DNA from 2 places in the Plantactinospora sp. DSM 117369 genome. Region 2 is predicted to be linked to the other one. Evidence: riboswitches for the same ligand, from Rfam matches in the RefSeq annotation. Region 2 holds a riboswitch; the other holds the start of a gene.

Region 1 (15,142 bases), 820 kb from region 2:
CCGCTACGAGGCCGACCGGGTACTCACCGACCAGCAGCCGCAGCTCGGTGACCTCACCTCCTGGCCGGCGTGGTGGGCGTGGCGGGACCGGGTGGTGGCCCGCTATCTCGGCCAGGGAATGGACTGCCCGCTCAACGGCCTCGTCGCGCACCTCGGCCGGAGCACCCCCGGCGCCCGGGCCGTGGTCACCGAACTCCTCCGCGCCTGGCAGTCGGAGATCAGCGCGGGAATCCGGCACATGCAGGAGATCGACGAGGTCGATCCCGGCCTCGATGCCGAACAGACGTCCGCTGCCCTACTCGCCGGCATCCAGGGCGGTGTCGTGGTGATGCTCGCGACCGGCCGGATCACGCACCTGGAGGCCGCGCTCGACGTGGGCATCGGCAACCTTCGGTCGAACCGGCGAGCCGACCCGGCCTGACGGCGGCGACCCGCCGGTCCGATCGTCCACATTGCCATCGCGTGATGCAGTAAATGGATACCGGCCTCAGTGTGCCGACCCACCGGCCGGCGGGATCCCGCGCAGCTCGGTCAGCGCGTACTTCGCGGCCTTCTCCACCGCCGCGATCCCCTGCTGCCGGGTCGAGTGGTGGTCGGAGAGTACGGCGATCAGCCAGTCCCGGCCCGGCTCGACGATCCGGCCGATGCTGTTCGCCAGCCACCGCCCGTTGTCGGCGTCGACGGTGGTCCAGCCGTTCTTGACGTAGCTGGCGGTGCTGGCCCGACCGGCGGCGGCGGTGATCCCCCAGTCCTGCTCCTTGTCCACCTGAGCCATCAGCCCGAGCAGGACGTCCCGGCTGCCGTCGCTGAGCGGACCGGCCGGGTCGGTGACCGCGATCAGCAGCCGGAGCTGATCGGCCGCCGTGGTCGTGGTCATCCCCCAACTGGAGTTGGGCGTCGTCTGGCGCAGTCCGAGAGTCCGGTTCGCGGCGGTCAGTCCGGTCCGGTAGCCGATCGTGGCGTAGAGGCTGCTCGCCGCGGCATTGTCGCTGACCACGATCATCGACCGGGCCAGTTGGCGCTCGTTCGCGCTGAGCTTGCGCCCCTGGTCCTGGCGGCGCAGCAGCAGCGCGGCCAGGATGTCGACCTTGACGATGCTGGCGGTCTGGTACCGCCGGGTGCCGGCGGTGACCGCCAGACCGGTGATCCGGTCCCGCACCGCCAGGGTGACCCGGCCGCCGACTCCGCGCAGGTGGCGCTCGATCCGGGTACGCGCCAGCGCTGGGTAGTCCGGGGTCGGGCTGGGCGTCGGTCGGGCCGGGCTGGCCGCCGCCCCGGGCCGCGCGCCGGCATCCGCCGAACCCGCCCACCGGTACGCCAGCCCGGTGCCGGCCGCACCCGTACCGAGCAGTGCGGCGGCGGTGGCGGCGAGCAGCTCCCGGCGCCTCGGCCCGCGCCGGCTAGCCAAGGAGGTCCGCCAACTTCTTCACCACCGTGTACGCGGTGGCCCGGTCCACCGGACCCGGAACGTTCAGTGTCGAGAGCCGGTCGTCGTGGCGTACCGCCACCAGCAGCGTGGACCGGGCGGGTGCTCCGGGAGAGTCGATCCGCCCCTGCACCACCAGCCCGTCCGCGGGTGGGAGCGAAATGTCGAGCAGCCTGAACGAGATGCTGGCGCCGTAGGCGTCGTACCGGGAGCAGGTCGTGACGACCCGGCGTACGTCGTCGAGGGCCCGCACCGCCCAGCCCGGCTCGTACGCCTCGACGACCTGCGTCGCGACCAGCTCGGACGGCTCGTGCCGGTAGCGGCGCTGCACGGCGCCGGTCCGGTGCCGCTGGGCGGGGTAGTCCCCCTCCCGGTACGCCGGGCAGTCGGCCTGGAGCCACGGCCACGGCGGCTGCTCCGGCGGGTGCGGACTCTGCCGCCATCCCGTGCCCAACCCGCTGGGTTGGAGCAGAGCCAGGTCGAGTGTTGCCGGCCGGTGGGCCGGACCGCTCGCGGTCAGCCGGGCGCCCTGGCCGGCCGGGGGCCGGCGTGCCGGATCGGCACCGCAGCCGGCGGTGAGGCTGGCGACCGCCAGCACGACCAACAGGACGGCCGTCGCGGCCAGCCACTCCCACCCGCCCGGACCGCTCCGGACCCGTCGCGCGATCGGTCTGTCGACCGCCGGTAGCGGCCTTGCTCGGGCTTCCACGCCCCTTAATGACGGTCACCGCACCCGGGACGTTGCATGGACCGCCGGTCGGCCCGGTGCCGGGCTGCCCCGCACCGAGCCGGCCGACGGTCCGTCCGGCTATCCGGTGGCGGCCCGCAGTTCCCGCTCCGGATCGACCTCCGGCTCGGCCGGCGCCACCGGCGTACGCGCCGGGCTGGTCACCGGCTTGGGCTTGCCGACCAGGTACCCCTGGGCGAAGTCCACCCCGTAGTCGCGGAGCAGATTCATGGTGGCCTCGTCCTCCACGTGCTCGGCAGCGGTCCGGATCCCCAATCCGCGGCACATCTCGACGATCGACCGCACGATGCCCCGGTTCGCCACCGAGTGCTCGATGCCGGCGATGAACTCGCCACCCACCTTCACCAGGTCCACCGGGAAGTAGGTGAGGAAGGCGAACGGAACGTGCCCGGACCCGAAGTCGTCGAGGGCGAGCTGGCAGCCGAGCTGGCGGATCCCGTACGCGAAGTTGTGCGCCTCGGTCAGGTTGCCGATCCGCGCCGTCTCGGTGATCTCGAAGGTGATCTGGCCGGGATCGACGTCGTACTGCTGGAGCCGCTGCTGTACCCGCTCCAGCAGGTGCGGGTCGCCGAGCGAACGCCCGGAGAGGTTCACCTGGTAGTGCGAGGTACGCGGGCCGCGGGCGATCAGCTCGATGGTGCGGTCGATCACCCACCGGTCGATCGGCAGGATCTCGTCCAGCCGCTCCGCGTCGCCGAGCAGGGTCGAGGCGGAGTGCGCCTGCCCGCCGTCGTTGACCACCCGGAGCAGGATCTCCTGCCGGGTGATCTGGTTGAGCCGCAGGTCGAGGATCGGCTGGGTGTAGAGGGTGAACCGGTTCTCCGCCACCGTCGCCCGTACCCGACTCCGGCACAGCTCCCGGCGCTCGTCCTCGGCCGCCGGCTGGTCCAGGGCGACCCGGGCGACGCCGGCGGCCCGGGCCCGGCGCCAGGCCGTCTCCGCGTCCACGATCAGGTCGACGCCGCGGCTGCCGTCCCGGCCCTGGTAGCGGACCAGGCCGCCCCAGGCGTCGACCAGTCGGGTCCGGCCCAGCACGAAGGACTGGGACCGGATGCCGTCGATGATGGCCTCGGCGAGCGCGGTGGCCGAACTCAGCGTGGTCCGCTGCATCAGTACCCCGAACTCGTTCGGCCCGGTCAGCCCGCAGACGTCGGAGCGGCGGGCTACCCGGCGGACGACCTGGGCGACCGCCACCGCCAGCCGCTCCTGCTCGTCGGCACCGCCGGGCTCGCCGTCGACATCGGCGTCCGGGTCGAGCGCCGGGCCGACCGGCTCGACGGCCACCACCAGCAACACGCCCGGCCCGCCCCGCTGGGCGGTGTCGATCTCGTCGGCGAACCTGGCCCGGTGGAAGAGCCCGGTGACCGGGTCCCGGCCGGCCAGCTCCGCCTGCACCGTCTCGCGACGGCGGGCCAGCCGGGCCTGCTCCTGGCGGGCGAGTTCGAGTTCGGTGATGTCCCGGGCGGTGGCGATGATGCCGTGCGGCCGGTTCTCCCCGTCGACGATGTATTCCAGGTAGCAGTGCACGTACCGGGTGACCCGGTCCGGGCGGATCACCCGGCAGGTCGTCTCCCGGACGGTACGGTCCCGCCACACCGACTCGACCACCCGGCGCACCCCGTCGACGTCGTCGGGGTGGACCAGCCGGGCCAGCGCCGCGACCGAGTGCCGCAGCGTGCCGGGCGGATAGCCGAGGATCAGGGACATCTCGTCCGACCAGGTCAGCTCTCCGCTGGCCCGGATCCAGGTCACGGTGCCGAGCTTGGCCAACTGCGCCGCCCGGGTGATCCGGGCCGCCTCGTCGGTGTCGGCGGTCAGCGGATCCCGTACCTCGATGTCGCCGGTCAGGTCGCGGCCCTCGGAGAGCGCCCGCTGATATTCCTGCTGCACCCGGCGGGTGGCCCGGCGTGCTCGGGCCCGTTCCAACTCGCTGCACGTCCGGTCCGAGGCCAACGACAGGATCTCGTCCAGGTTCATCCCCGATCCCTCCCGGACGGCGTCTCGAAGCCCGCCTGCTGGGCGAGTTCCTTCAACCGGTGCCGAGCCTCCTGCCGGTACGTCCGCACCGTGTTGTATGCGATCCCGAGGATGGCCGCGATCTCGTGGTCGGACCAGCCGTCCAGCGCCAGTACGAATACCTCGGCCTGGCGGGGCGGCAGCCTCGGCAACCAGCCGCGCAGCAGCTCCCGGGCCTCCGCCGGGTCGGCCGGTTCGGCGAGCCGCTCCGGCGGTACCTCCTCCAGACTGACCGTCACGTCCTGCCGGCGGCGCCGTTGCAGCACCAGCAGCTTGTACCGGGCGGTCTTGTACATCCAGGCCAGCGGCTTCTGGTAGTCCCGGATCTGCTCCCACTTGTCCCGGGCGGTGATGAACGCCTCCTGTACGGCGTCCTCGACCAGCCCCCGGTCCGCGGACTGGGCGAGCAGGAAGCGCTCGACCAGCACGAAGTTCCGCTGGCAGAACGCCTCGAAGCTCACCTCGGAGTCGGCCTGGCCCCGGTCCCCCAACCGGGCGGCCGACTCGGCCCGCACCACCGCGTTGTCCCCGCTCCTCATGCCGTCACTCCGCTGCGCTCCGTGCCGTCATGAGGCTCAATCACACTGAGCTGACTGATTCGCTCGCTGCGCTCGCTCATGACGGCACTCCGCTGCGCTCCGTGCCGTCATGAGGCTCAATCACACTGAGCTGACTGATTCGCTCGCTACGCTCGCTCATGCCGCCTCGCCCCCGTCTGTTCGACGAAGACCCCGCAGCTCCACGACCCGGTGCCCGTCGCGGTCCCGCTCGTCGATCCGTACGTCGGCGGAGCGGTCGCCGGCCAGCCGGATCAGGCCCATGGTGCGGGCCCGGGTCCGCGCCGACCACTCCCGCTCCGCCTGCACCCGGCTGCGGTGCCGCAGAAAGCCCCGAACCAGCAGCCCCAACCCCCCGATCAGGCCCACCAGCACTGCCACCGAACTCCCGGTCGACAGTCCCCCCAGAACCTCGCTCATCCTCGCCTCTCGCGGTCCGTAGTTGTCGTTCCGGATATAACTCTCCGTCAAGGGCCTCGGTGTAGGGGGCGACCCGCCCGGGCGAAGATGCCAATGATCAAAAATGTGGCGACTAGCTGGTGCGTTTCCTCCGATCAGCCACAGTAGACGGACTGATCAAATGAGCATATATACTGTCCAGTATGGATTACACAGAGCGACATCCCCCAGCCTGGCGGGGTGTGCTCAGTCGACCGCGTCGGGGCGGGCGGCGGCCGGCGTCTCGTCGTCGTCCTCGTCGGCCTCGCCCCAGTTGCGGCGCAGGAACGGCAGCACGGCCCAGAAGGTCAGGAACCAGGCCCCGGTCAGCGCGCTGAGTACGAACGCCACCGCTCGGGGCAGCAGGAAGTCGGTGATCAGCAGCACCGAGCTGACCATCGAGACCAGCATGAAGGCCAGCCCGCCGGTCGCCATGCCGTGCGCGAACCGGACCAGTTCCGGCTTGCGCCCCTGCCGGAAGAGCGCCCGGTGGAAGGCAACCGGCGAGATGATCAATGCGGTGGCGGCCGCCGCCGACAGCAGCGCGACGACGTAGGTGTCCTTCTGGAACGTGGTGGCTCGCGGGAAGCCGTTGCTGAAAGGCAGGGTGAGCAGGAAGGCGAACAGGATCTGCACCCCGGTCTGCGCCACCCGCAGCTCCTGCAACAGGTCGGCGAAGTTGCGCTGCCAACGCTGCTTCTCCGTCTCGACGGCCACGTGGGCCACCTCCCGTTCCGGTCGAAGTTCGCAGCAGTGTGCCCGAACCGGCCGTACGTGAAACGCGAGGAAGCCTCGACAGCGGACGCGGCGGCAGTACCGGTGGCAAACCGGGCGGCGCCGGAGGTCTGCGGTACCCGGGGGTCAGCCGCCCCGGCGGATCCGGCCGGCGTACCGGGCCTCCAGGGTGTTGTTGTGCTCGTCGCTGTCCGGAATGTTGGCCGAGAGGTAGACCGGGGCGGTCTCGCCCGCCTCGACCAGCCGGCGGACCACCTCCACCACGACCTGCTGGGCGAGCAGCGCAGCGGTGATCGACGACACCGCGCCGACCGCGCCGCCGCCGGGCAGCGGCAGCGTCGCGTCGCCGTACGGGGCGCCGTTGTCGAGCACCACGTCGGCGAGATCGCTCAGCTTGCGTCCGGACGGGTGCCGGGACGCCACCCGGGCCGAGTGCTGCTGCGAGGTGATCGCGATCAGCCCGTGGCCGTGCTCCTTGACCAGCGACGCGAACTCGACGATGGTGCCGTTCACCCCGGAGTTCGAGGCGATCACGAAGACGTCCCGGGGGTCGATCGGGGTCAGCTCGTAGAGTCGGCGGGCCACGGTCGGGTCCCGTTCCAGGGTGGGGCCGAGGATGTCGACCGGCTCGCCACCGCGCAACACCAGGTCGCGCAGCGCGATCCGGTTCGTCGGGACCAGTCCGCCGGCCCGGCCGGCGATCTCCATGGCCAGCGCCTCGGAGTGGCCGGTGCCGAACGCCTGCACCACTCCGCCGGCCCGGAGCGCGTCGGTGACCAGGTCGGCCGCCCGGCGTACGCCGTCCCGGGCGGCGGCCGCCACCCGCCCGATCGTCTCGGTGACCACGTCGAGATAGCCCTCGGGGCTGAGTGTCACGCCGCACGCGTCCCTTCGAGATGTTGATCTGGGCCATCCACCCTATCCCGTGACATCGTGGGCACCACCACATCCACCGGCTCCACCGCTGTCGGCGCAGCGGCATCCGGTGTACCGTCTGCGCAACAACAGCACATCCGACAGGGGAGCGCACAGCGCTGAGAGTGCGGGTGACACACCCGCAGACCCTCGAACCTGATCTGGGTAATGCCAGCGCAGGGAGTTCGGTCGAGTCTCCAGCCGCGCCGCAGTCCGGGCCGTCCCGGGTTGCGGCGTGCGTCTTGCCTGGTGTGCCACGCGACTGGGAGGCACGCTCATGAGTCCGTCCACCACCACCAGATGGCGCACCGTCGACATCGTCGTCGCCTCGGTCATCGCGGTCGCGTTCGGGGTCATCTTCTGGGCCTGGAACCTGGTGTGGAGCGCCACCGAGGGTGCGTTCACGTTCTTCCCGCCGGCCCAGGCGGTCATCTACGGCATCTGGCTGGTCCCGGGAGTGCTCGGTGGCCTGGTGATCCGCAAGCCGGGCGCGGCACTGTACTGCGAGTTCCTCGCCGCCTTCGTCTCGGTGTTGCTGGGCAGCCAGTGGGGCACCGTCGCGATCCTGCAGGGGCTCGCCCAGGGCGTCGGCGCGGAGGCGGCGTTCCTCGCCGTCGGGTACCGCTCGTTCCGGCTGCCGGTGGCGATCGGCTCCGGCCTGCTGGCCGGTCTCGCCGCCGCGATCTTCGACCAGGTCCGCTACTACTCCGAGTACGACTTCGACTCGTTCCGGCTGCCGGTCTTCCTGTTCACCGTGCTCAGCTCGGCGGTGCTCGCCGGTGCCGGCGGCTGGGCGCTCACCCGGGCGCTGGCCCAGACCGGCGCGCTGGACCGGTTCCCGGCCGGCCGCGAGCGTACCGCCGTGTGAGCGGCGCGACCCGGTGGTGTCGTCGTGAGCGAGCGAACCAGCCAGCTCAGTGCCGATGAGCCTCATGACGGCCCGGAGCGCAGCGGAGGGGCGGCATGAGCGAGCGGAGCGAGCGAACCAGCCAGCTCAGTGCGGATGAGCCTCATGACGCCCCGGAGCGCAGCGGAGGGGCGGCATGAGTGAGGTACGACTGCGCGGCTTCGGCTGGCGGCACGCCGGCCGACGGGCCTGGGCGGTCCGCGACATCGACCTGCGGATCGGGCACGGCGAGCGGGTACTCCTGCTCGGCGCCTCCGGTGCCGGCAAGAGCACCCTGCTGGCGGCGCTGGCCGGGCTGCTCGCCGAGGACTCCGGCGAGCAGGAGGGCACCGTCGAGATCGACGGGCTCGATCCGCGCAAGGCCCGGGAGCGGGTCGGCATCGTCTTCCAGGACCCGCAGACGCAGCTCGTGATGGCCCGGGCCGGCGACGACGTGGCGTTCGGCCTGGAGAACCGAGGTGTTCCCCCCGAGGAGATCTGGCCCCGGGTCACCGAGGCGCTGGCCCGGGTCGGCTTCCCGTACGGCCTGGACCGGTCCACCGCCGCGCTCTCCGGCGGCGAGCAGCAGCGGCTCGCCCTGGCCGGGGTGCTGGCGCTGCGGCCCGGACTGCTGCTGCTCGACGAGCCGACCGCCAACCTGGACCCGGCCGGCGCGGCCCTGGTCCGGGGCGCGGTCCGGGCGGCGGTCGACAACGACACCACCCTGATCCTGGTCGAGCACCGGGTGTCGGAGGCGCTGCCGCTGGTCGACCGGGTGGTGGTGCTCGAACCGGGTGCCGGGGTACGGGCCGACGGCCGCCCGGCGGAGGTCTTCGCGGCGCACGGTGCGGCGCTGGCCGCCGCCGGGGTCTGGGTGCCGGGGCCGCCGCCGGCACCGCGCCGGGCCGCGACCGGCCCCGGTGACGTGTTGCTCACCGCCGACCGGCTCGGCCTGCCGCCCCGGCTGGCAAGCACCGACCTGCGGGTCCGCGCCGGCGAGGCGCTCGCCGTGCTCGGTCCCAACGGTGCCGGCAAGTCCACGCTGGCGCTGCTGCTCGGCGGGCTGCTCCGGCCCGGCACCGGCCGGCTGTCGGCTTCCCCGGCGCTGGCCGGCCGGCACGCCGGCACCGCACCGCACCGGTGGCGGGCGCCGGTGCTGGCCGGCCGGATCGGCTCGGTCTTCCAGGACCCGGAGCACCAGTTCGTCCGGAGCACGGTCTTCGAGGAGCTGGCGCTCGGGCCGCGCCGGACCGGCCAGCCCGAGGCGGTGGTCCGGTCGGTGGTGGACGAGCTGCTGGTCCGGCTCCGGCTGGACCGGTTGGCGGCGGCCAACCCGTACACCCTCTCCGGCGGCCAGGCGCGGCGGCTGAGCGTGGCGACGGCGCTGGCCACCGCGCCCCGGCTGCTGGTGCTGGACGAGCCGACCTTCGGCCAGGACCGGCGTACCTGGCTCGAACTGGTCGACCTGCTCGCCGGGCTGCGGGACGGCGGGCACGGCATCGTCACCGTCACCCACGACGCCGACTTCGTCGCCGCGCTGGCCGACCGGACGATCCGGCTCGGCGGCGACGGAGCCGGGCAGCCGGTGGATCGGGCCGGCACCGGATCGGCGGGGCGGGCCGGATGATCCCGTACCAGCCGATCGCCGCCCCCGACGCACCGCTGGCCCGGCGCAACCCGGTGGCCAAGGTCGCCGCCGCGCTGGTCGTCTCCGTCGCGCTGATCGCCACGGTGGACCCGGTGGCCCCGGCGGTGGCGATCGGGTTCGAGCTCGCCGTGGTGCCGCTCTTCGGCCTCCGGTACGCGGCACTGGCCCGGCGGGCCTGGCCACTGCTGCTCAGCGCGCTGGGCATCCTCTGCACCCTGGTGCTCTTCGCCGCCGAGCGGACCGGCAGCCTGCTGTGGCAGGCCGGGCCGGTGGAGGTCACCAGCGGAGTACTGGTCACCGCGCTGGGCATGGCGCTACGGGTGATCGCGGTGGCGCTGCCCGGGGTACTCGTCTTCGCCACCACCGATCCCACCGACCTGACCGACGCGCTGGTGCAGAACGTCAAGGCACCGCCCCGGTTCGCGATCGGGGCGCTGGCCGCGTTCCGGCTGGTGCCGCTGCTCGCGCTGGAGTGGCGGATGTTGAGCCTGGCCCGGCGGGCCCGGGGCATCGATGCCGGACGGAATCCGCTGACCCGGCTGCGGCTGTTCGGCTCGACCGCGTTCGCCCTGCTGGTCGGGGCGATACGCCGGGGTACCCGGCTGGCCACCGCGATGGACGCCCGCGGCTTCGACTCGGGCTCGCCGCGTACGTCGGCGCGCCGGCAGCGCTTCACCGGTGCCGACGCCGCCCTGGTCGTCGGCGCGGCGGCGCTGGCCGGCGGAGCACTCGCGGTCAGCGTCGCGCTCGGCACCTTCCGCCCACTGGTCGGCTGAGCGGCCGGCTTCGACGGCGCGGTGGCGGTCCGACGCCGCCATGCGCACAGTCAGTCCAGGGTGGCGATCTCGACGTTTCCGAAGGCGACCCGGTGGGACGGCTCCCGGCCCTGGTCGGAGGCGGGATCGGAAAAGATGCCCAGCACCACCCGGCCGGCCACCGGAGCAGTGTCCCGCGCCGAGCCGATCTGCCGGCCGTCCTGATAGAAGCGCAGCTCCTCGCCGTCGGCGACCACACCGACCCGGATCCGGCCGTCCGGCCGCCGATCCGGCGGGTACGGGAAGTCGCCGGTCTCGCTCGCCGTGTCGGACCCGTGCCGCATCAGGTGGTACCCGTCGGCACAGACCCGCAGCACGTAACCGCCCCGCGCGTCGGTGAACCGGAACCAGATCCCGGCGCAACTGCTCGGCTCGACCAGGGTCACGTCGACGTCCACCCGTACGTCGGCCCAGGTCTCCTGCGGCCCCGGGCACCGGTACGGGCCGTCGCTCTGCTTCGACACCACCAGCCCGCCGTCGAACTCGCACCCGACCCGGTGCCGCTCGTCCGTCCTCGGCAACCACCGGCCCGACCTGGTCAGCGGGTCGGCCACCACCACCCGGGCGGACGAAGGCGTCCCGGCGGACGGGCCGGCATCGGTCGGGGTGGAACCGGCCGGCGCGGTCGGGCCACCGATCGTGGCCCCCGGCCCCGCGTTGGCCAGCGGACCCGGAGGCGTTTGGCTGGCCGCTCCCCGGTCCCCGCCCCGCGGCAACACCCCGCTGGCGTAACCGACGCTGACCCCCGCGCCGAGCAGCCCGACCAGCGCGAACAGCGCGCTGGCGAGGATGCCCCACCGGCCACCTCCCCGGCGCCCCGGCCGGGCGGGCACCACCGGCTGTCCGGGCGGCGCCGGGCGGACCGTTCCGGCCGGTACCCCGGGCGCGACCGCGGCCGCCGGAGCCACCCCGGCGGTGACGGGTCGCGAGCCGCCCTGCCCGACCAGGCTGTCCGGCCTGCCGGCGGACCGGTCCGGGGTACCGGGCGGACTCGCCGTCGTGCCGGGCGGACTCGCCGTCGTGCCGGGCGGACTCGCCGTCGTCCCGATGGCCGTCCCGGTGGCCGGGCCTGCGACCAGCGCGGTCTCGGCCAGCGGGCGCTGGTCGGTGGCGGCCTGGGCCTGCTCGACCGCGGCCAGCAGGTCAGGTTGCCCGACCAGCGTCTCGGCGGCCTGACCGGTCCGGCCCGGTCCACCGGCCAGCAGCCATTCCAGCAGGTCACGGGCGGCCGGCCGGCGGTGCGGCTCCTTGGCCAGCGCCAGCTCGACCAGTTCGCGCAGGGGTCCGGTCAACCCGTCGAGATCGGGTTCCTCGGTCATGATCCGTACTGCGGTGGCGGCCGGGGTCCCGGCGGCGAACGGGGTGCGCCCGGTGCCGGCGTACGCCACCACGGCGCCCCAGGCGAAGACGTCCGCGGCCGGGGTGAGTACGCCCTTGGTCGCCGACTCGAACCGTTCCGGCGCCATGTACGCCACCGTGCCGATCACCTGGTCGGTCCGGGTCCCGGCGGCGGTGCCGTGCATCGCGCGGGCGATCCCGAAGTCGATCACCTTCGGGCTGCCCGGCGGCAGCAGCACGTTGCTCGGCTTGAGATCGCGGTGGATCACCCCGGCGCCGTGGATCGCGGTCAGCGCGGTCGCCATCCCGATCGCCAGCCCGTGGAGGTTGCCCGGGGTGAGCGGGCCACGGTCGGCGACCACGGTGGACAGGCTGGGGCCATCGACGTACTCGACGACCAGGTAGGGCGGGTCGTGGTCCGGATCGGCGTCGAGCACCTCGGCGGTGCAGAACGGTGGCACCTGGCGGGCCCGCTTCACCTCGCCCCGGAACCGGCGCCGGAACTCGGCGTCGTGCGCCAGGTCCGGCCGGATCACCTTGACCGCGACCGTACGCCCGCCGGACAGCCGCGCCAGGTAGACGGTGCCCATGCCGCCCTCGCCCAGCCGACCGACCAACTCACACGGGCCGAGTTGGCGTGGATCGGTGGGCCGGAGCGGTCGCGCCCCGGCAGCCTCGCCCGTCATCCCGACCTCCACCGCCCCGCAAACCAGCCACCCCCGTCGCCGGAAGTCGGGTAAGTATCACATTGGAGCAACTCCATCGGCAGGCCGGTCGGGAGTGGCCCGCCCGGTCGATCCGGTCCACCGGCCCACCCATGTCCGCGTCAGCATGTTTGCACAGGTGCCCTGAACAGGTCATCTGTTGTTTCCCGAGCCAGGCGAGATTAGGCCACCTGCACTGGATCGAGAAGAGAGAGCGACCTCATGGGCCACGGCCATCCGCACCACCACCACGAGCAGCACCACGGTCACGACCACGGCACCGGCGGTGAGCTGCCCGCCGCCGTGGACCTGGGCGTACCGGACGAGGAGCTGTCGCCCGCCGACCGCTCCCGGCGGGGTTTCCTGCGCAACGCGGGCCTGCTCGGCGCCGGTGCCGCCGCGACCGTACTGGCCACCCCCGAACTGGCCCACGCGCACGGCTCGCACGGCGACCAGGGCGGACCCGGCGGCGACCGGGACCGGCAGGGCGGCTTCCAGTGGCTCGCCGGTGACCACCACATCCACACGCAGTACAGCTCGGACGCCCAGTACCGGGTGATCGACCAGGCCCGGCACGCCCGGGCGTACGGGTTGGACTGGATGGTCGTCACCGACCACGGCAGCGTGGCGCACGCGAAGATCGGCGTGGAGAAGGTCAACCCGGACATCGTCGCCGCCCGGAGCCGGCTCAAGGACCTGCTGATCTACCAGGGCCTGGAGTGGAACATCCCGGCCGCCGAGCACGCCACCGTCTTCGTCGCGCCTGGGCGCAACGAGGTGGCGGTGCTGAAGGAGTTCGAGAACGCCTTCGACGGCAGCGTGAAGGGCGCGGGCGACTCGACCCCGGCGAACGAGGCGCTGGCGATCGCCGGCATCAAGTTCCTCGGCGAGGCGGTCCGGCGCCGCCGGGTCGAGGGTGCGCTCTTCCTCGCCAACCACCCGGCCCGGCGCGGCATCGACTCGCCGCACGAGGTGCGGGGCTGGCGCGACGCCGACCCCACCGTGGCGATCGGGATGGAGGGTGCCCCCGGGCACCAGGCCGCCGGCCTGCCGAGGTTGACCGCCGGCCGGGCCCGGGGCTACTACGACAACAACCCGTCCGCCGCGTCGTTCCCCGGCTACCCGCTGGAGAGCTACCGCACCTGGGGCGGCTTCGACTGGATGACCGCCACCGTCGGCGGGCTCTGGGACAGCCTGCTCGCCGAGGGCAAGCCGTGGTGGATCAGCGCCAACTCCGACTCGCACGTCAACTACCTGGACACCTCGCAGCGCGGGCCGGGCGGGAACTTCGACGCCGACGGCCGCTACCCGGACCCGGTGTACGGGCCGCTGCTGACCGAGGCCGGTGACTACTGGCCGGGCCAGTACAGCCGGACGCATGTCGGGGCGACCTCGTTCAGCTACCGCGCGGTGATGGACGGGCTGCGCTCCGGCCGGGTCTGGGTGGACCACGGCGGCCTGATCAGCGGTCTCGACGTACGCGCCCGGGTGGCCGGGGACCGCCGGAAGGACTCCGGCACCCCGCTCGGCGGAACGCTTCGGGTCCGGCGCGGAACCCCGGTGGAGCTGACCATCGAGATCGACCTGGCGAACACACCGAACTGGTCGCAGTTCGTGCCGGTACTGGCCCGGGTCGACGTGATCACGGGCCGGGTCACCGGCCCGGTGCGCGACCGTGACGCGTTCACCGCCCCGACCGCCAAGGTGGTGAAGTCGTACGAGGTCGGCAAGGGCACCGGACGGGTCTCGTTCACCTACTCGTTCGGCCGGGTCGACGAGCCGTTCTACGTCCGGCTGCGCGGCACCGACGGCAGGCGCAGCGCGCCCGGCCTGATGGGCGCCGCCGTGGACCCGCACGGACCGGCGATCGACGTGGTCGGGGCCGCCGACCCGTGGCAGGACCTGTGGTTCTACGCCAACCCGATCTGGGTGCTGCCGAGTTGACCGGCGGGCACCCCGGCGTCACCCGGGCCGGCTCCGACGCGGGGGCCGGCCCGGTGCTCGGACTCAGCCTGGGGCACCGGACCGACCGGGAGGCCGAACACTGGCTGCGCGAGTACGTTCGGCCGCTCGGCCGTCCCGATCTGGTCGCCTGCACGCACCTGACGGCCACGCCGTACCCGCACGTCACGATCAGTGTGCGGTTGCCCGGTGCGGCGCTGCCGGAGCTGCCGGTCACCGCGCCCGAGCTGCGGGAGGCGGCCGGGCACGGCGCCGCCGAGCACCTCGCCCGGCGGTCCGGCCGGGCGGTGCGCTATCCCGGTGTCGAGCTGCTCGTCGGCATCCTCACCGTCGCCGAGCTGATCGAGGTGAGCGCCATCGAGCGGGTGACCGTGCTCGGCGGCGGGGTGCCGGACCCGGACACTCCGGTCGAGACCCGGGACTTCGTCCGTCCACAGTGGTTGGACGGGCGGCTGACCCTGGTCACCACGCCGGTCGCGGGCAACCGGATCGGGCCCTTCGAGGTACCCGACCCGACTCCCTGCTGCGCGGACCACCGGTAACCGCCGGCCACCCGCCACCGGGGACGCGCAGCAGCCGGGCGGCCGGGGAGAACGGCCGGAGACGCCGGGCGCGATCCCCGGGTACCAGCCGGAGACGCCGGGCGGCGGGTACGCGTGGGGTCGGCAGGCGCCGGCCCCACGCGTACGGCGGCCCGGGAGCGGGTCGACTCGCGGGCCGGCTCAGCTACGCCGGAAGGCGTACCGGCGGGACGAACCGGCGCCCCGACCGCGTCCGACCCCGCCCGGACCGCCGTTGCGGATGATCGGACCGGCCTTCGGCGCCGCCGGTCGCTGGGGCGCCGGGGTGCCGTCACCCGGCAGCACGATCGGGGTACCGAGTTCGATGGACTCGTCGGCCGGCCGGCCGGTCCGGGTCGGGGAGCCGGATCCGGTGGAGCCGGTGGTCTTCCTG
Region 2 (15,142 bases):
GTGCCGACCGTCGCCTTGATGCCGGAGGTCGGGTCGACCGCCGACCAGTTCACCCGGACGTCCTGGCTGTCGCCGTAGAGCTGGCCGTCGGCCAGCCCGGAGACCAGCACGGTCGGCTTCGCGCCGTCGATCTTCAGGATCGCCGACTTGAGCGTCTCGGCGTTGCCGGCACCGTCGGTGGCCCGGTAGAGCAGCTCGTGCTGCCCGTCCCCGGCCACGTTCACCGGCTCGGTGTACGCCGTCCACGCACCGCCGTCGAGCGACCACTCCAGTTTGGCCACCCCGGCACCGGCGTCGGTCGAGGCCAGCGTCACCGGGATGGTGCCGCTGTGCCAGCCGTCGTCGGTCGGCGGGGCGAACGCGGCGGTGCTGACCGGCGCGGTGGCGTCGATCTTCACCTCGACCGACTTCGCCTCCTCGACGTTGCCCGCCTCGTCCACCGAACGGAACCGCACGGTGTGCGGGCCGTCCCCGGCGACCAGCACCGGCTCGGCGTACGCGCTCCAGGTCGTCGCGGTGTCGAGCTGGTATTCGGTGCGGGCCACCCCGCTGCCCCCGGCGTTGTCGGTGGCGGCGAGGGTCACCGTCACCGGGCCGGTGTGCCAGCCGCCGGTCGGGGTCCCCGACACGGTGGCGGTGGTCACCGGGGCGGCCTCGTCGACGGCCTCCGTGCTGAGCCGGAAGTAGTCGAACGAGACGGTCTTCGACGCGGTCTGCGCTCCACCGAGGCTGAACAGACCGATCCGCGGCGTGGCACCCACCGCGGCGTTGGTCAGCGGCTCGAACTCCGTCCAGGTCGTCCCGTCCGCCGAGTACGCCGCCGTGTAGGCGTTACCCGATCTCGCCAGTCGCAGGTGCCACACCGACTCGGTGAGGTTCGTCGCCTGCGGCTGCGGGTCCTGCACGGTACCGGCGATCTCGCTGCGGAACTCGATCCGCCGCGTCACCGGCTGGCCCACCTGGTTGTCGGCGATGAAGTCGAACTTCAGGTAGTTGTCGTCGTCGCCGTAGACCATCAGGCCGGCCTGCTGGTACTGCTCGTTCAGCCTGCTGCCGTCGACCTTCGTCTGGATCGTCCAGTCGCCCTCGGGGGCGGTCTGGAGCACGAAGTTCGTCGGCCCGGTGTTGTTGCCGGTGTAGATGTCGCCGTTCGGCACGTCGATGTGCAGCGCGCCGTCGGCGACCCGGTACTTCGCCGGGTCCTCCCGGATGATCCCGTCCCACCGGCACTTGTCCAGGGTGGTCCCGGTGAACTCGTCGTTCGGGGTCACCTCGCCGGCCGGCTCGTCTGGGGTGATCTGGAACCAGTCGAAGCTGGCATCCACCACCGGTGCGGTGCTGCCACCGTTCAACGCGAACAGCCCGACCTTCGGGTTGTCGATGCCGGCCAGCGCCGCCGACCGGCCGACCGGGGTGAAGGTCTGCCCGTCGGCCGAGTATGCCGCGGTCAGGTTCACTCCGTCGCTGGTCAGCCGCAGGTAGATCGAGTCACCGGCCGGTGCGGCCGCCGAGTCGCCGCTCTCGTTGCGCGGGGTGCCGGCGGTCTCCCGGATGAACTCGATCCGCCGGCTGCCGCCGTACAGCAGGTCCAGCTTGGCGTAGTTGTCGTCGTCGCCGTACACGATCAGGCCGGCCTGCTGGTAGTCGGCGACCGCCGCCAGGCTCAGCTTGGTGGTGGCCTGCCAGCTACCGCTCGGCGCCGGTTGCAACACGACGTTGGTGGCGTCGTTGCGGGTGCCGTAGAGGTCGCCGACCGAGGTGGGCAGGACGAGGGAGCCGCCCCGCACACCGTAGAGCTGGTTCTCCCGGACCACCGTGGACCAGCGGGCCTTGTCCAGCTCGCCGCCGTCGAAGTCGTCCGAGCGGGCCCCGAAGCACGAGGTGTTCGGCGCCTCCACCCGCACCGTCACCGTGGCGTACGCGGCCGCGCCGCGCGCGTCGGTCACGGTCAGGGTCGCGGTGAACGTCCCCGGGCCGGTGTACGTGTGCGTGGCGTCCAGGGTGGTCGCCGTGCCCCCGTCCCCGAAGTCCCAGGCGTACGTCAGCGGGTCGTCGCCCTCGGCGTCGCTGGCGGTGCCGTCGAAGCTCACCGCGACCGGCGCGGTGCCGGTGGTCGGGGTGGCGGTGGCGGTCACCGTCGGCGGCGCGTTGTCGGTGACGCCGCGACCGAGGAAGTCGACCCAGTTGACGTTGACGATCGCTCCCGTGCCGGTGGCTCCGACCGGGTTGCGCGCTACGAAGAACAGGGGGCCACTTGCCGTGCTCGGAGTGGCCAGCTCGGCCGTGGCGTTGGTGAAGGTCTGCCAGCCGCCGGTGTCCGGCACGGTGGCGGTGGCCAGCACCGGCCCGTCGGCCGCACCGGACCGTACCTCGATCCGGGCGCCGCCGCCGGCCGAGGAGGCCCGGAACCGGAACCCGGTGATGCCGGTCAGGTTGGTCGGGTCGAAGGTCCAGTAGTCGCCGTCCTCGACCCAGCCGATGTTCTCGAAGCCGCCCTCGACGTCGGTGGTGGCCTGGGTCTGCACGCCCGGGTCACCGCCGCCGACCGCGCCCGGCGCCCGGCCGGTCGCCGAGTAGTACTCGGCCTGCTTCCGCTTCGGCTGCAACTGCTCGATCGCCCGGCCGGTCAGCGGGTTGGAGTTGCCGGCCCCGCCGCCGTCGGTGTAGGTGGCCTCGAAGACCGCGAACACGTTGGCGTCGGCGCCGTGGCTGGCGGCGAGCGCGGTCTGCACCGAGCCCTCGCAGCCGAACTGCTCGCCCATCGGGTGGGCGTGCTCGTCGTGGCCGAGGAACGACTGGAGCTTCACCTTGGTGCAGTCGATCTCCCCGTCCTCCGGGTCGGTCACCTTGACCGTGTACTTCACCTGGTCGCCCCAGTCGAAGAAGCCGCCGTCCGGCGGGAACTCGATGGTCACCGTCGGGGCGGTGTTGCCGACCGTCACCGGTACGTTCGCCACCGCCGTCCGGCCGGTGTCGTTGGTGACGGTGAGCTGGGCGGTGTAGTTGCCGGCCGCGGCGTAGCTGTGCGTCGGGTTCGGCTCGGTCGAGGTGCCGCCGTCCCCGAACGTCCAGGCGTAGGTGATCGGGCCGCCGTCCGGGTCCCGGGAGCCCTCGCTGGAGAAGGCCACGGTCAGCGGGGCCGGCCCGGAGGTGGGTTCGGCGGTGGCGACCGCGATCGGCGCCCGGTCACCGGCGATGTACTCGATCCGGTACACCCCGGAGTTGTCGTTGTTGCCGCCGAAGCCGCTGCCCCATTCGATCAGGTACAGCGCGCCGTCCGGGCCGAACTCGAAGTCCATCGGCCGGATGAAGGTCATCCCGGTGAGCAACTGGTTGATGTCCACCAGGGACTTTCCGTCCTCGGCGACCTGGAAGGCGTACATCTTGTTCTGGTTCCACTCGCCGAACATCGCCTTGCCGTCGTAGTACGCCGGCCACTTGCGCTCGGACGGGTTCTCCGGGTCGTACCGGTAGACCGGCCCACCCATCGGGGCACCGCCGCCGCCGATCTCCGGGAAGAGCGGGTTGCCGCTGTAGTCGTAGTCGACGGTGGCCGGGATCGCCGGGGGCAGGTTGGTCAGCCCGGTGTTGTTCGGCGAGTTGTTCACCGGCGCGGCGCAGTCGAACTTCGCCCCGCTCGGCCCGGACGGGAACTGGTAGTCGTTGTACGCGTAGTTCGCCCCGTGGCAGTACGGCCAGCCGTAGTTGCCGGCCTGCCCGACCGCGTTCCACTCGACCGTCCCCTCCGGACCGCGGTCCGGGTTCGCCGCTCCGGCGTCCGGGCCGTAGTCGGCCACGTAGAGGGTGTTGGTCAACGGGTCGATGCCGATCCGGAACGGGTTCCGGAAGCCCATCGCGTAGATCTCCGGCCGGGTCTTCTCGGTGCCCGGCGCGAAGAGGTTGCCCTGCGGGATCGTGTACGTCCCGTCGTCCTCCGGGTGGATCCGCAGCACCTTGCCGCGCAGGTCGTTGGTGTTGCCGGAGCTGCGCTGCGCGTCGAAGTCCTGCCGGCCCGGCCGCTCGTCGATCGGGGTGAACGAGTTCGACTCGAACGGGTTGGTGTTGTCCCCGGTGGCCAGATAGAGGTTGCCGGCGCTGTCGAACGTCATGCTGCCGCCCGCGTGGCAGCAGGTGTTCCGCTGCGTCGTCACCTGGAGCACGACCTTCTCGCTGGCCAGGTCGAGGGTGTCACCGACGACGGTGAACCGGGACAGGTAGTTGCGGGCCGCGCCGCCGTTCGGGGCGTAGTAGAGGTACACCCACTTGTTGGTGGCGAAGTCCGGGTCGAGCCGGATGCCGATCAGCCCGTCCTCGTTGCCGGTGAAGACGTCGAGGTCGGCGGCGGTGACCGTGGTGCCGGTGTCCGGCTTGATGATCTGGACCCGGCCGTCCCGCTCGATGTAGAAGACCCGCCCGTCGGCGGCGACGTCCAACTCCATCGGGTTGTTGGTGTTGCTGTCCAGGGTGATCTTCTCGAAGCTGCTGGTCAGCGAGGCGGAGCAGTCGGCCTCCACGGCACCGGCCGCGGTCTGGATGCCGCCGAGCAGGTGGTCCAGGAACTCCGGCTCGGCGTACGACTGCTGGGTGTGGCCGCCGGCCGTGTACCAGGCCCGGCCACCGTCGTAGTCCTGGCACCAGGCGAACGGGTGGTCGGCACCCATCGCCCCGGCGCCGGGGGCGTAGCTGGTCTCGTCCAGCGAGGCGAGTACGTGCACGTCGCCGCGCGGGTTGTCGCGGAAGTTGTACCACTCGTCGTACCGGGACCACTGTGCCGGCAGGTCGTTCGTGGACTCGTGCGCGTGGTCCTCGACCTTGATGGTGGCCTGCTGGTTGGCCGGGTGCGAGGCGAAGTACGCCCCGACCAGCTCGCCGTACCAGGGCCAGTCGTACTCGGTGTCCGAGGCGGCGTGCACCCCGACGTATCCGCCACCGGCCTGGACGTAGCGCTCGAAGGCGGCCTGCTGCTCCGCGTTCAGCACGTCGCCCGTGGTGGAGAGCCAGATCACCGCCTGGTACCTGTCGAGGTTGGCGTCGGTGAAGGCGGTCGAGTCCTCGGTCGCGTCGACGGTGAACCCGTGCTCCGCGCCGAGTTGCTGGATGGCGGCGATGCCGGCCGGAATGGAGTCGTGCCGGAAGCCGGCCGTCTTGGAGAAGACCAGCACACTGAACGGCTCGGCCTGGGGGGCCAGGTTGAGTGCCGGGGTCTGCTTGACGGGGGCCAGGGCCTGTGGCAGGACCGCCGGGGCGGCCGAGGCCGGGGTGGCGGTCAGCGCGGTCGTGCCGAGGAGCACGGCCGTGGCGGCGCCGACCAGCCCGCGAAGGAGTCTGCGACGGGGTTGCGGGGGGTGCGATGTGCCGCCGGAGCGGCCGGGACTGGACACGGAGGATCTCCTTGGTCCGGTGAGGACAGGGGGATCCCGGGTCGGTACGCCGAAGACCGCCACGGGGGGTGGAGGTACGCCCGGAACTCGCCGAAGCACCGGCCGTCGAATTTTGCCTTGTGATTGAACAAATTAGGGGCGCCTGCCGGCCGCTCGGAATACGGCGGTGAGGTTAATTCGGGTAACGGTTGTGTAACGAGCGCGAATGATCCGGATAGGACAGACATATCCACCGGGCCGCGGTCGCGGCTCTGGAACGGCAGTAGTGGTCGAGTGCTGACACTGTGCGATTTATCACGGCCCTTTACGGATCCGTGACCAGGCGCGTACGCTCGCCGACAAGTAACCCACGGGAGCCCGGTGGACCGGGCTGAGAGGGGGGCTGTCGAGCCCCCGACCGTCGAACCTGATCCGGGTAATGCCGGCGCAGGGAGGAGCGTTGCCGTGCTACACATCGGACGACTTCACCTCATCACCGACACCCGGCCGGGGCGGGATCCGCTCGCGGTGGTCGACGCGGCCCTCTCGGTCGCCGGCCCCGAACTGGTCGTACAGGTCCGGGTCGAGGACGACATCGACGACCGGACGGCGTACGAGCTGGCCGCCGAGGTCGCCCGCCGGTGTGCCGCCGTCGGGGCATCTTGCCTGGTCAACGACCGGCTGCACCTCGCACTGGCGATCGGGGCGGCGGGCGGGCACGTCGGTGCGCGGGACCTGCCGGTCGACGCCGCCCGCCGGGTGCTCGGCCCGACCGCCGTGCTCGGCGCGACCGCCCGGGACCCGCGCACGGGTGCGGCGGCGGTCGCGGCCGGCGCCAGCTACCTCGGCGTCGGCCCCTGTCACGCCACCTCCACCAAGGACGGACTGCCCGCGCCGATCGGCCCGGAGGGAATCCGCCGGGTCGCCTCGGCGGTGCCGGTACCGGTGATCGCGATCGGCGGGATCACCGCCGAGCGGGTACCCGCACTGCTGGCCGCCGGGGCGTACGGGGTGGCCGTGGTGGGTGCCGTCTCCGGCGCCGCCGACCCGGCCCGGGCCACCGCCGCCCTCCTCACCGCCCTGCACACCGACCCGCCCCCACCCGATCCGGAACGGGGAGCATCGCCGGGGTGGAACCCCCGGCGCGGTTCCCCGCTCTCGGCTCGGGGTGCGGGGGCCCAGGAATGAACCTTTTTCCACCTGGACCGCGCGGCGCCCACGCACCGCGTCGGACCTTGCGGTCCGCCCGACCGCAAGGGGAGCTGGAAAAAGGTTCAACGGTAGGGGGCGGCCGGGCGGACGTGGCGGTGGTGGGCGGTGGCCCGATCGGGCTCGCCGTCGCCTGGCGCTGCGCCGCCCGGGGCATGCGGGTCAGCGTGTACGACGCCACGCCCGGCTCGGGCGCCTCCGACGTGGCGGCCGGAATGCTCGCCCCGGTCGCCGAGACCTACTTCGGCGAGCGGGTGCTGACCGGACTGCTCGTCGAGTCCGCGGCCCGCTGGCCGGGCTTCGCCGCCGAACTCGCCGAGTACACCGGGCTGGACCTGGGCTACCGGACCGAGGGGACGCTGACCGTAGCGCTCACCTCCGACGACCTGGCCGAGGCGGAACGGCTCTGGACGTACCAGCGGGAGTTGGGGCTGCCGGTGACCCCGTTGCGGCCGGCGGAGCTGCGGGACCGCGAACCGCTGCTGGCCACCCGGCTGCGCGGCGGCGCGCTCGCCCCCGGCGACCACCAGGTCGACCCGCGCCGGCTGGTCACCGCGCTGCGGGTCGCCGTCGAACGCGCCGGGGCGACCCTGCTGCCCCGGCCGGTCCGGGACCTCACGGAGCTGGACGCGGCGGCGACAGTCGTCGCGGCCGGCTGCGGCACGGCGGCGCTGACCGGCCTGCCGATCCGGCCGGTGAAGGGACAGATCCTGCGGCTGCGCGCGCCCGGCGGTGCGGCACCCGGCTTCCGGCACGTGATCCGGGGCCACGCCGACGGCCGGCACGTCTATCTGGTGCCCCGGACCGACGGCGAGGTGGTGGTCGGGGCCACCGTCGAGGAGCGCGCCGACCTCGACGTCACCGCCGGAGCGGTACTCGACCTGCTCCGGGCCGCCACCGACGTGATCCCGGAACTGACCGAGTACGAGCTGGTCGAGGCGCGCTCCGGGCTGCGCCCCGGTACGCCGGACAACGCACCGCTGCTCGGTCCGCTGCCGGATCGGCCCGAGGTGCTGGTGGCGGCCGGGCACTTCCGGCACGGCATCGTGCTCACCCCGCTCACCGCCGACCTGATCGCCGATCTGCTCGCCACCGGAGTGCCGGATCCGGCGCTCGCGCCGCTGTCGCCGGCCCGGTTCGGCACTCCGGCGGCGCTCGGTGGCCGGGCCGGCACCGGCGGCGCCGGCGGCGCCAGCGGTGTCGGCGGTGTCGGCGGTGTCGGCGGCCCGGCGCGTACCGGTAGTGCCGGCCGGCCGGGTGGCGCTGGTGCCGGCCCGGGCGGTGTCGGCGGGCTGGGCGGTGGCAGTGGGCTGGGCGGTGGCAGTGGGCCGGCGGTCGGCGGGAGGCCGGGACCGGACGACGGAACGACCAGGTAGGGAGGGCGCGGTGGAGCTGACCGTGAACGGAGTCGAACAGCGGCTGCCCGGCGAGTTGACCGTGGCGGACCTGGTGGAGCGGATCACCAGCGCACACCGGGGCGTGGCGGTCGCGGTGAACGGCGAGGTGGTGCCGCGCGGCGGCTGGCCGGCCCGGCTGCTCCGGGACGGCGACCGGGTCGAGGTGCTGACCGCGGCCCAGGGCGGGTGACCCCAGCATGTCGTCCGTACGTCCCGATCCCGAACCACTTCCCGATCCCGAACCGGGGTTCGTGCTCGCGGGTGAGAAGTTCAGCTCCCGGCTGATCCTCGGCACCGGCGGGGCGACCAGCCCGTACGTGCTGGAACAGGCGATCCGGGCCAGCGGTACCGAGCTGGTCACCGTCGCGCTGCGCCGGATCGACAGCGGCGCCACCATGGGCGGCGGCCTGCTGGAGGTACTCGGCCGATGCGGCGTACGGCTGCTGCCGAACACCGCCGGATGCCGTACCGCCGCCGAGGCGGTCACCGTGGCGCAGCTCGCCCGGGAGGCGTTCGAGACGTCGTGGGTCAAGCTGGAGGTGATCGGCGACGAGCGGACCCTGCTGCCCGACGCGGTCGAGCTGGCCACCGCCGCCGAGCGGCTGGTCGCCGACGGGTTCACGGTGCTGCCGTACGTCACCGACGACCCGGTGCTGGCCCGCCGGATGCAGGACCTCGGCTGTGCCGCGGTGATGCCGGCGGGTGCGCCGATCGGCTCCGGGCTGGGCATCACCAACCCGCACAACCTGCGGCTGCTGCGGCAGAACGTGGACGTACCGGTGATCCTGGACGCGGGCGTCGGCACCGCCTCGGACGCGGCCCTGGCGATGGAGCTCGGCTGCGATGCGGTGATGCTGGCCAGCGCGGTGACCCGGGCGGCCGATCCGGTACGGATGGCCACCGCCATGCGGTTCGCCGTCGAGGCGGGCCGGCTGGCCGCCGGTGCGGGACGGATTCCCCGGCGCTTCCACGCGCTGGCATCCACTCCGGACGAGGGGCGGCCCGAGCTGTGACCGGGCCACGGGGAATCGTGCTGGTCACCGACCGGTGGCAGCCGCACTGGCCGCTCGACGAGGTGGTGCGGGCCGCGGTCGACGGCGGGGCCCGGTGGGTGTTGCTGCGGGAGCGGGACCTGCCCCGGCCGGAGCGGCTCGAACTGGCCCGGCGGCTGCGGGCGATCCTCGCCCCGGTGCAGGGCACCCTGCTGGTCGCCGGGCCGGACCCGCTCGACGGCGACGCGGTGCACCTGCCGGCCGCCGGCCCGTACCCGCCGCCAGCGCTGCCGCTGGTCGGCCGTTCCTGCCACGACCTGGTCGAGCTGGGCCGGGTCTCCACCGAGGACTATGTGACACTCTCGCCGGTCTATCCGAGCCCGTCCAAGCCTGGATACGGCCCACCGCTCGGTCCGGACGGCCTGGCCGGGTTGGTCGCGCGCAGTCCGGTGCCGGTGGTCGCGCTCGGCGGCGTCGGCACCCCCGAGCAGGTCGACGCCTGCCTGGCGGCTGGTGCGGTCGGGGTGGCGGTGATGGGTGCGGTGATGCGCTCGGGCGACCCGGCCGGGCTGGTCCGCGACCTCTGCGCCGCCGCCGCGCGGGCCGACGCCGTCGAGGTGCGGAGTGACACTGTCGAGGCGCGGGCCGGCGTCGTCGAGGTGCGGAGCGGCGTCGTCGAGGCGCGGGCCGACGGCCGTGCACTGCCGGCCAGCTCGGGGTGGGCGCGGTGACGCCGCCGGTGGTGCTGACCGTGGCCGGCTCGGACTCCGGGGCGGGCGCCGGCATCCAGGCCGACCTGAAGGTCTTCGCCGCGCTCGGGGCCTACGGCACCTCGGTGCTGACCGCGGTCACGGCGCAGAACACCCATCAGGTACGGGCGGTCTTCCCGGTCTCCGCCGAGATGGTGACCGCACAGTTGCACGCGGTGGTCGAGGACATGCCTCCGCTGGCGGTGAAGACGGGGATGCTCGGCGACCCGGAGGTCGCCGCTGCGGTGGCCGGGGCGGCCCGGGACGGCCTGCTGCCCAACCTGGTGGTCGACCCGGTGCTCGTCTCGACCAGCGGAGCGCGGCTCGGCGTGGTCGGGGCGATCGAGCGGCTGCTGCCGTACGCCCTGGTGGCGACGCCGAACCGGGCGGAGGCGGCGGCGATCCTCGGCCGTGCGGTCTCCGGGCCGGACGAGATGGCGGAGGCGGCCCGGCAGCTCGCCGCGGGCGGCCCCCGGTACGTGGTGGTGACCGGCGGTGACGTCGACGACTCGGGGCTGGCGGCCGGCGGTGCCGAGGCGTTCGGCGGCGCGGTCGACGCGTTCTGCACCGGTACCGAGGTGCGGCTGTTGCGCCGGCCGTGGGTGCCGACCCGGAACACCCACGGCACCGGCTGTTCGTTCTCCGCCGCGATCGCCGCCCGGCTGGCGCTCGGTGACCAGGTGCCGGACGCGGTGGCCTTTGCCAAGGAGTACGTCACCCGCGCGCTGCTCGGCGCCCGCACCTGGTCGTTGGGGAGCGGTCACGGGCCGCTGGACCACTTCGGCTGGTCCGGTGCGGCGGCGGCCGGCGGCGGGTCCGGTCCATCCAGCGGGTCCGGTCCATCCAGCACGAGGAGGAAGTCATGAAGGCTCGTCGCAAGGTGTACGTGACAGGGGCGCGTCCGGACGTCCGGGTGCCGTTCGCGGAGGTCGAGCTGACCGGCGACGAACCGCCGGTCCGGCTCTACGACACGTCCGGTCCCGGGTCGGACCCGGCAGAGGGGCTGCCGCCGCTGCGCGGGGCGTGGATCGCGGAACGGGGCGACGTGGCCCCGGTACGCGGCGCCGGGACTCCACTCGCCGGTCGGGACGGTGCCCGACCCACCCAACTGGGCTACGCCCGGGCCGGGATCGTCACCCCGGAGATGGAGTTCGTGGCGGTCCGCGAGGGCATGCCGGCCGAGGTGGTCCGGGAGGAGATCGCCACCGGCCGGGCGGTGCTGCCGCTCAACGTGAACCACCCGGAGTGCGAGCCGGCGATCATCGGCAAGCGCTTCCTGGTGAAGGTCAACGCCAACATCGGCACCTCGGCGGTGACCTCCTCGATCGCCGAGGAGGTGGAGAAGCTCACCTGGGCGACCCGGTGGGGCGCGGACACCGTGATGGACCTCTCCACCGGCAAGCGGATCCACGAGACCCGGGAAGCGATCATCCGCAACTCCCCGGTGCCGATCGGCACCGTCCCGATCTACCAGGCGCTGGAGAAGGTCGGCGGCGACCCGGTGAAGCTCTCCTGGGAGATCTTCCGGGAGACCGTGATCGAGCAGGCCGAGCAGGGCGTCGACTACATGACGGTGCACGCCGGGGTACGCCTCGGCTACGTGCCGCTGGCGGTCAACCGGGTCACCGGAATCGTCTCCCGGGGCGGCTCGATCATGGCGGCCTGGTGCCTGGCGCACCACGAGGAGAACTTCCTCTACACCAACTTCGCCGAACTCTGCGAGATCCTCGCCCGGTACGACGTCACGTTCTCGCTCGGCGACGGCCTGCGGCCCGGCTCGATCGCGGACGCGAACGACGAGGCGCAGTTCGCCGAGCTGCGTACCCTCGGGGAACTGACCTCGGTGGCCTGGGAGCACGACGTACAGGTGATGATCGAGGGGCCGGGGCACGTGCCGATGCACAAGATCAAGGAGAACGTGGACCTCCAGCAGGAGCTGTGCCACGAGGCGCCGTTCTACACCCTCGGTCCACTGACCACGGACATCGCCCCGGCGTACGACCACATCACCTCGGCGATCGGTGCCGCGATGATCGGCATGTTCGGCACCGCCATGCTCTGCTACGTCACCCCCAAGGAACACCTGGGACTGCCGGACCGGGACGACGTCAAGGCGGGGGTCATCGCGTACAAGATCGCGGCGCACGCCGCAGACCTGGCCAAGGGGCACCCCGGGGCGCAGGCCTGGGACGACGCGCTGTCGAAGGCGCGGTTCGAGTTCCGCTGGGAGGACCAGTTCAACCTGTCGCTGGACCCGGAGACGGCACGGGCGTACCACGACGCCACCCTGCCGGCGACGCCCGCCAAGACGGCGCACTTCTGCTCCATGTGCGGTCCGAAGTTCTGCTCCATGAAGATCACCCAGGAACTGAAGGAGTACGCGGCGCAGGGCATGCAGGAGAAGTCGACCGAGTTCCTGGCCTCGGGCGGCAAGGTGTACCTGCCCCTGGCCTGACGGGCCGCTGCCCGCCCGGTGCCCCTTCCGGCCCTCCGTCTGCCCGCGCCACCGGTAACCCGGACTCCCGAAGACGCACCACCTGGGCGTTGAAGAAGCTCGACCTGGACGCCAGAGACGCTCGACCTGGACGCCGGAGGCGTTACCGGGGCGGGGATACGCCTCGGTAGTCCAGGTCGAGCCGGGGTCGCGCCCGTCCGGAGGCGACAGCGGTCAGTCGGCGTGGTGGCGGCCGGTCGAGCGCAGTGATCGCCGTACGCTGCGGTCCAGCCCGAGGTCGTCGGCGGTCGGGTCTGGCTCGCTGAGCCCGCTCACCCAGTCGACGTACTCCTCGTCGCGGGCCGGCACCGGTTCCTCACTACGGTTGCGGCCCTTCGCCTCCCGCCGCTTCGACTCGCTCTTGTCCTGCGTCGACTCGCTCTTGTCCTGCGTCGACCCGCTCTTGCCGGTCTCCACGATGTCGGTCTGCTCGGGGTCGGCGTTGCCCCGGTTGCGCCGGAACAGGCCGCGACGGATTCGCCCGGTCGGCCGCTCGGCGTCTCCGGTCGCGGGCTCGGGCTCAGGCTCGGGGGTGACCTCGGCGGTGGTCTCCGGGACGGGGTCGGCCGGACGCGCGCCGCGTTCCGATGCCGGCCGAACCGGGGAATCACCGGAGACCACCGGAACGGGCGGGATCCGCTCGGTCCGGTCCGGGTCCGCTCCGCTCGGCTCCGTCCGGCTCCAGCCCGGTTCGGGCAGCCCGGCGGCCGCCCCGCCGGATCCGACAGAGTCCCGGCCCGGTGTCGCCCTGATCCCGCCCGGCCCCGCCGGAGTCCTGCCGGGTGTCGCTGTGGGCTCGCTCGGGTACGACCGGTTGTCCCCGGCCCGCCCGGTGCTCTCCCCCGGGGGACCGGCGATGAAACCGCTGAGGTGGGAACTCCCGACACCGGAACTGCCGGGGCTGCTGGCATTGAGGCTGGTGGTACTGCGGCCGGTGGTGCCAGCAGCGCCGTCGTCGGCCGGTCGGTGGGCGGGGTCGGTGGAGGGTTCACGGCGGTCGAGGCGGGGGCGGCTGACCGACGCGAAGGCGTCCCAGTCCTCGTCGCTACGGTTCGGCGTCACTGGTGATGGCGGGGGCGTTGCCGCTGATGGCGCCGGAGCCGTTGGTGGCGTCGAGACCGTCGGTGGCGGTGCTGCCGGCGACTCCGGTGCTGCCGGTGTGGTCGCCGCAGGGGTCGCCGATGCCCCAGGTGTTGTCGCCGGCGGTGTCGTGGTCGGCCAGAAGTCTTCGGTACGCAGTCGACCGGCACCCGCCCAACCGGCTGGGAACCCGGCGTCCCCCGAATCGGTGGCCGGCCCGCCGCTGCCCGGGCTGACTGGTTCTGTGGCGCTTTGCTGACCGCTTTCGGGCACGGTCGGGGCCGATGCACCGAACCGCTCGGTGGGCGCGGAATCCTCCGTCGGGACGCGTGGAGTCGGGATGCCGCTGCCGATGTCGAACGACCCGATGTCGAACGACCAGTTTCCCGAACTCGGCGCCGGCTCCCGGGACGGCTCGGCCGATTCACCAACCGTCCGCCCGTCCACCGCCGAAGAAGGCGGCCAGGTGCCGGCCGGTGCCGTCCCGGTAAGCCGGTCACCGCTGGCGCCGGTGCCGCCCGTCCGGGGTTCGCCGCTCGGGATCTCCAGTCGCCAGGTCCGGCCGGCCGAGGTACCGCCGGCAGTGGCGCCGCCGGGTGCCGCTGTGCCGGTGGTGGCGCCGCCGGCCGTCGGGTTCGCCGCCGGGATGATCACAGTCGGCGCGTCGCTGGCACCGCTGCTGGCCGGCGTCGTGCCGCTGCCGGCCGGCGTCGTGCCGGCGGTGCCGGTGTCGCCTGGCATCGTTCCGGCGGTACCGCCGGGCGTTGTTGCGGTGGCGGACGGGTCGGCTTCGGCGGACGAGCCGGCTTCGGCGGTTTCCTCGGGGGCGGTCGTGGTCAGCGGCCAGCGGGCCCAGGCCGCCAGTACCGAACCCAGCGCGCCCGCACCGACGGAGATCAGCGCTCCCCAGTACGGGGCCGCCTGGTAGGCATCGGCCGAGTCGCCTCTGCCGGCGACGACGTACGCCAGGGCGAGCATCAACGGGCCCGCCACCCCACAACTGGCGACAACGGGCACCGACAGTTCGCGCCACCGGGCCAGGGCACCGGTGAGCGCGCCCGCGACCAGGGCCAGCGCCGGCATGGTGACGACTGCCAGCCGTTGGCTGGTGCCAGCGCTCAACCAGCTCGGGTCGACACCGCCGAGCCGTACGGCGGGCAGCGGATCGGTGGGGCCGAGCGAGGGGAGCACGGACAGTACCGCCAGGAACCAGACCGTGCCGGTCACCGCCGCGATGTTCCAGACCAGCGGACGCTGGCTGAGCGCGGCCAGGGCGGCGAGGAACCCGACCCCGGCACCGAGCGCCGCGGCCACGCCGGCCAGGGTCACCGGGTCGGCCGAGGCGACCTGGGCCGCCCGGGCGGGCTGCATGGAGAGTGGTGCGACCGCGAGCGCGCCGAGGGCGGCCAGCGCGGAGATCGCCGCTCGATTGCCGAGCGTGGTGGGCAGGGTGTACCTGCGGGCGAGCCGGTCCGCCAGCGTCGCGCCGAGTACGGCCGCCACCATGGCGAACCAGCCGACCCAGACAAGCTGGGCGGGCCACTGGTTCGCCGTGGCCGCGTCGAAGCCGCGGTCGAAGCGGACGAGGCCGAGCCCGTACGCGATCCCCAGCTGGCCGGCGCCGCTGACTATCCCGACGAGGAGTGCGGCGAGCAGCACTCTGCCCCAGGTCCGGTAGGCCATGCCGGGCACGTTACGCACCCCCACCCGGGCCCGCCACCCTGGGCTGGACGCGGGTGAGGCAGTAGTACGCGACAGGCTACGGAGCGTGGTTGAGCGTCGGGTCAGTGCTGTTGGTCGGCCTGGCCGCTGCGGCTCAGTGCCAGCCCGGCCTCGCCCTCGGGGTGGTCGAGCAGGAGCT

What was found. Region 2 has a riboswitch for thiamine pyrophosphate ahead of thiE (thiamine phosphate synthase). Riboswitches for the same ligand answer to the same signal wherever they lie in the genome.
Region 1: linked by a shared signal. The riboswitch ahead of ACSMXO_RS34810 (ECF transporter S component) and the one ahead of thiE (thiamine phosphate synthase) in region 2 are both predicted to bind thiamine pyrophosphate.

What each region holds. Positions count from the first base shown of each region.
Region 1 is NZ_CM132446.1:8,156,195-8,171,336, forward strand. It holds gene ACSMXO_RS34770 (TetR/AcrR family transcriptional regulator) at 1-421, shown strand, start outside; gene ACSMXO_RS34775 (serine hydrolase) at 488-1,408, opposite strand; gene ACSMXO_RS34780 (hypothetical protein) at 1,401-2,024, opposite strand; gene ACSMXO_RS34785 (EAL domain-containing protein) at 2,235-4,151, opposite strand; gene ACSMXO_RS34790 (RNA polymerase sigma factor) at 4,148-4,729, opposite strand; gene ACSMXO_RS34795 (hypothetical protein) at 4,886-5,167, opposite strand; gene ACSMXO_RS34800 (DUF6328 family protein) at 5,393-5,902, opposite strand; gene ACSMXO_RS34805 (sugar isomerase domain-containing protein) at 6,047-6,796, opposite strand; TPP riboswitch at 6,929-7,036, shown strand; gene ACSMXO_RS34810 (ECF transporter S component) at 7,113-7,703, shown strand; gene ACSMXO_RS34815 (ABC transporter ATP-binding protein) at 7,879-9,348, shown strand; gene ACSMXO_RS34820 (energy-coupling factor transporter transmembrane component T family protein) at 9,345-10,145, shown strand; gene ACSMXO_RS34825 (serine/threonine protein kinase) at 10,196-12,208, opposite strand; gene ACSMXO_RS34830 (PHP domain-containing protein) at 12,449-14,170, shown strand; gene ACSMXO_RS34835 (hypothetical protein) at 14,167-14,730, shown strand; gene ACSMXO_RS34840 (hypothetical protein) at 14,911-15,142, opposite strand, start outside.
Region 2 is NZ_CM132446.1:8,976,324-8,991,465, reverse strand. It holds gene ACSMXO_RS38470 (ThuA domain-containing protein) at 1-5,381, opposite strand, end outside; TPP riboswitch at 5,721-5,831, shown strand; partial or broken gene thiE (thiamine phosphate synthase) at 5,835-6,443, shown strand; gene thiO (glycine oxidase ThiO) at 6,623-7,945, shown strand; gene thiS (sulfur carrier protein ThiS) at 7,956-8,156, shown strand; gene ACSMXO_RS38450 (thiazole synthase) at 8,164-8,979, shown strand; gene ACSMXO_RS38445 (thiamine phosphate synthase) at 8,976-9,689, shown strand; partial or broken gene thiD (bifunctional hydroxymethylpyrimidine kinase/phosphomethylpyrimidine kinase) at 9,686-10,498, shown strand; gene thiC (phosphomethylpyrimidine synthase ThiC) at 10,570-12,162, shown strand; gene ACSMXO_RS38430 (hypothetical protein) at 12,376-14,964, opposite strand; gene ACSMXO_RS38425 (ABC transporter ATP-binding protein) at 15,066-15,142, opposite strand, start outside.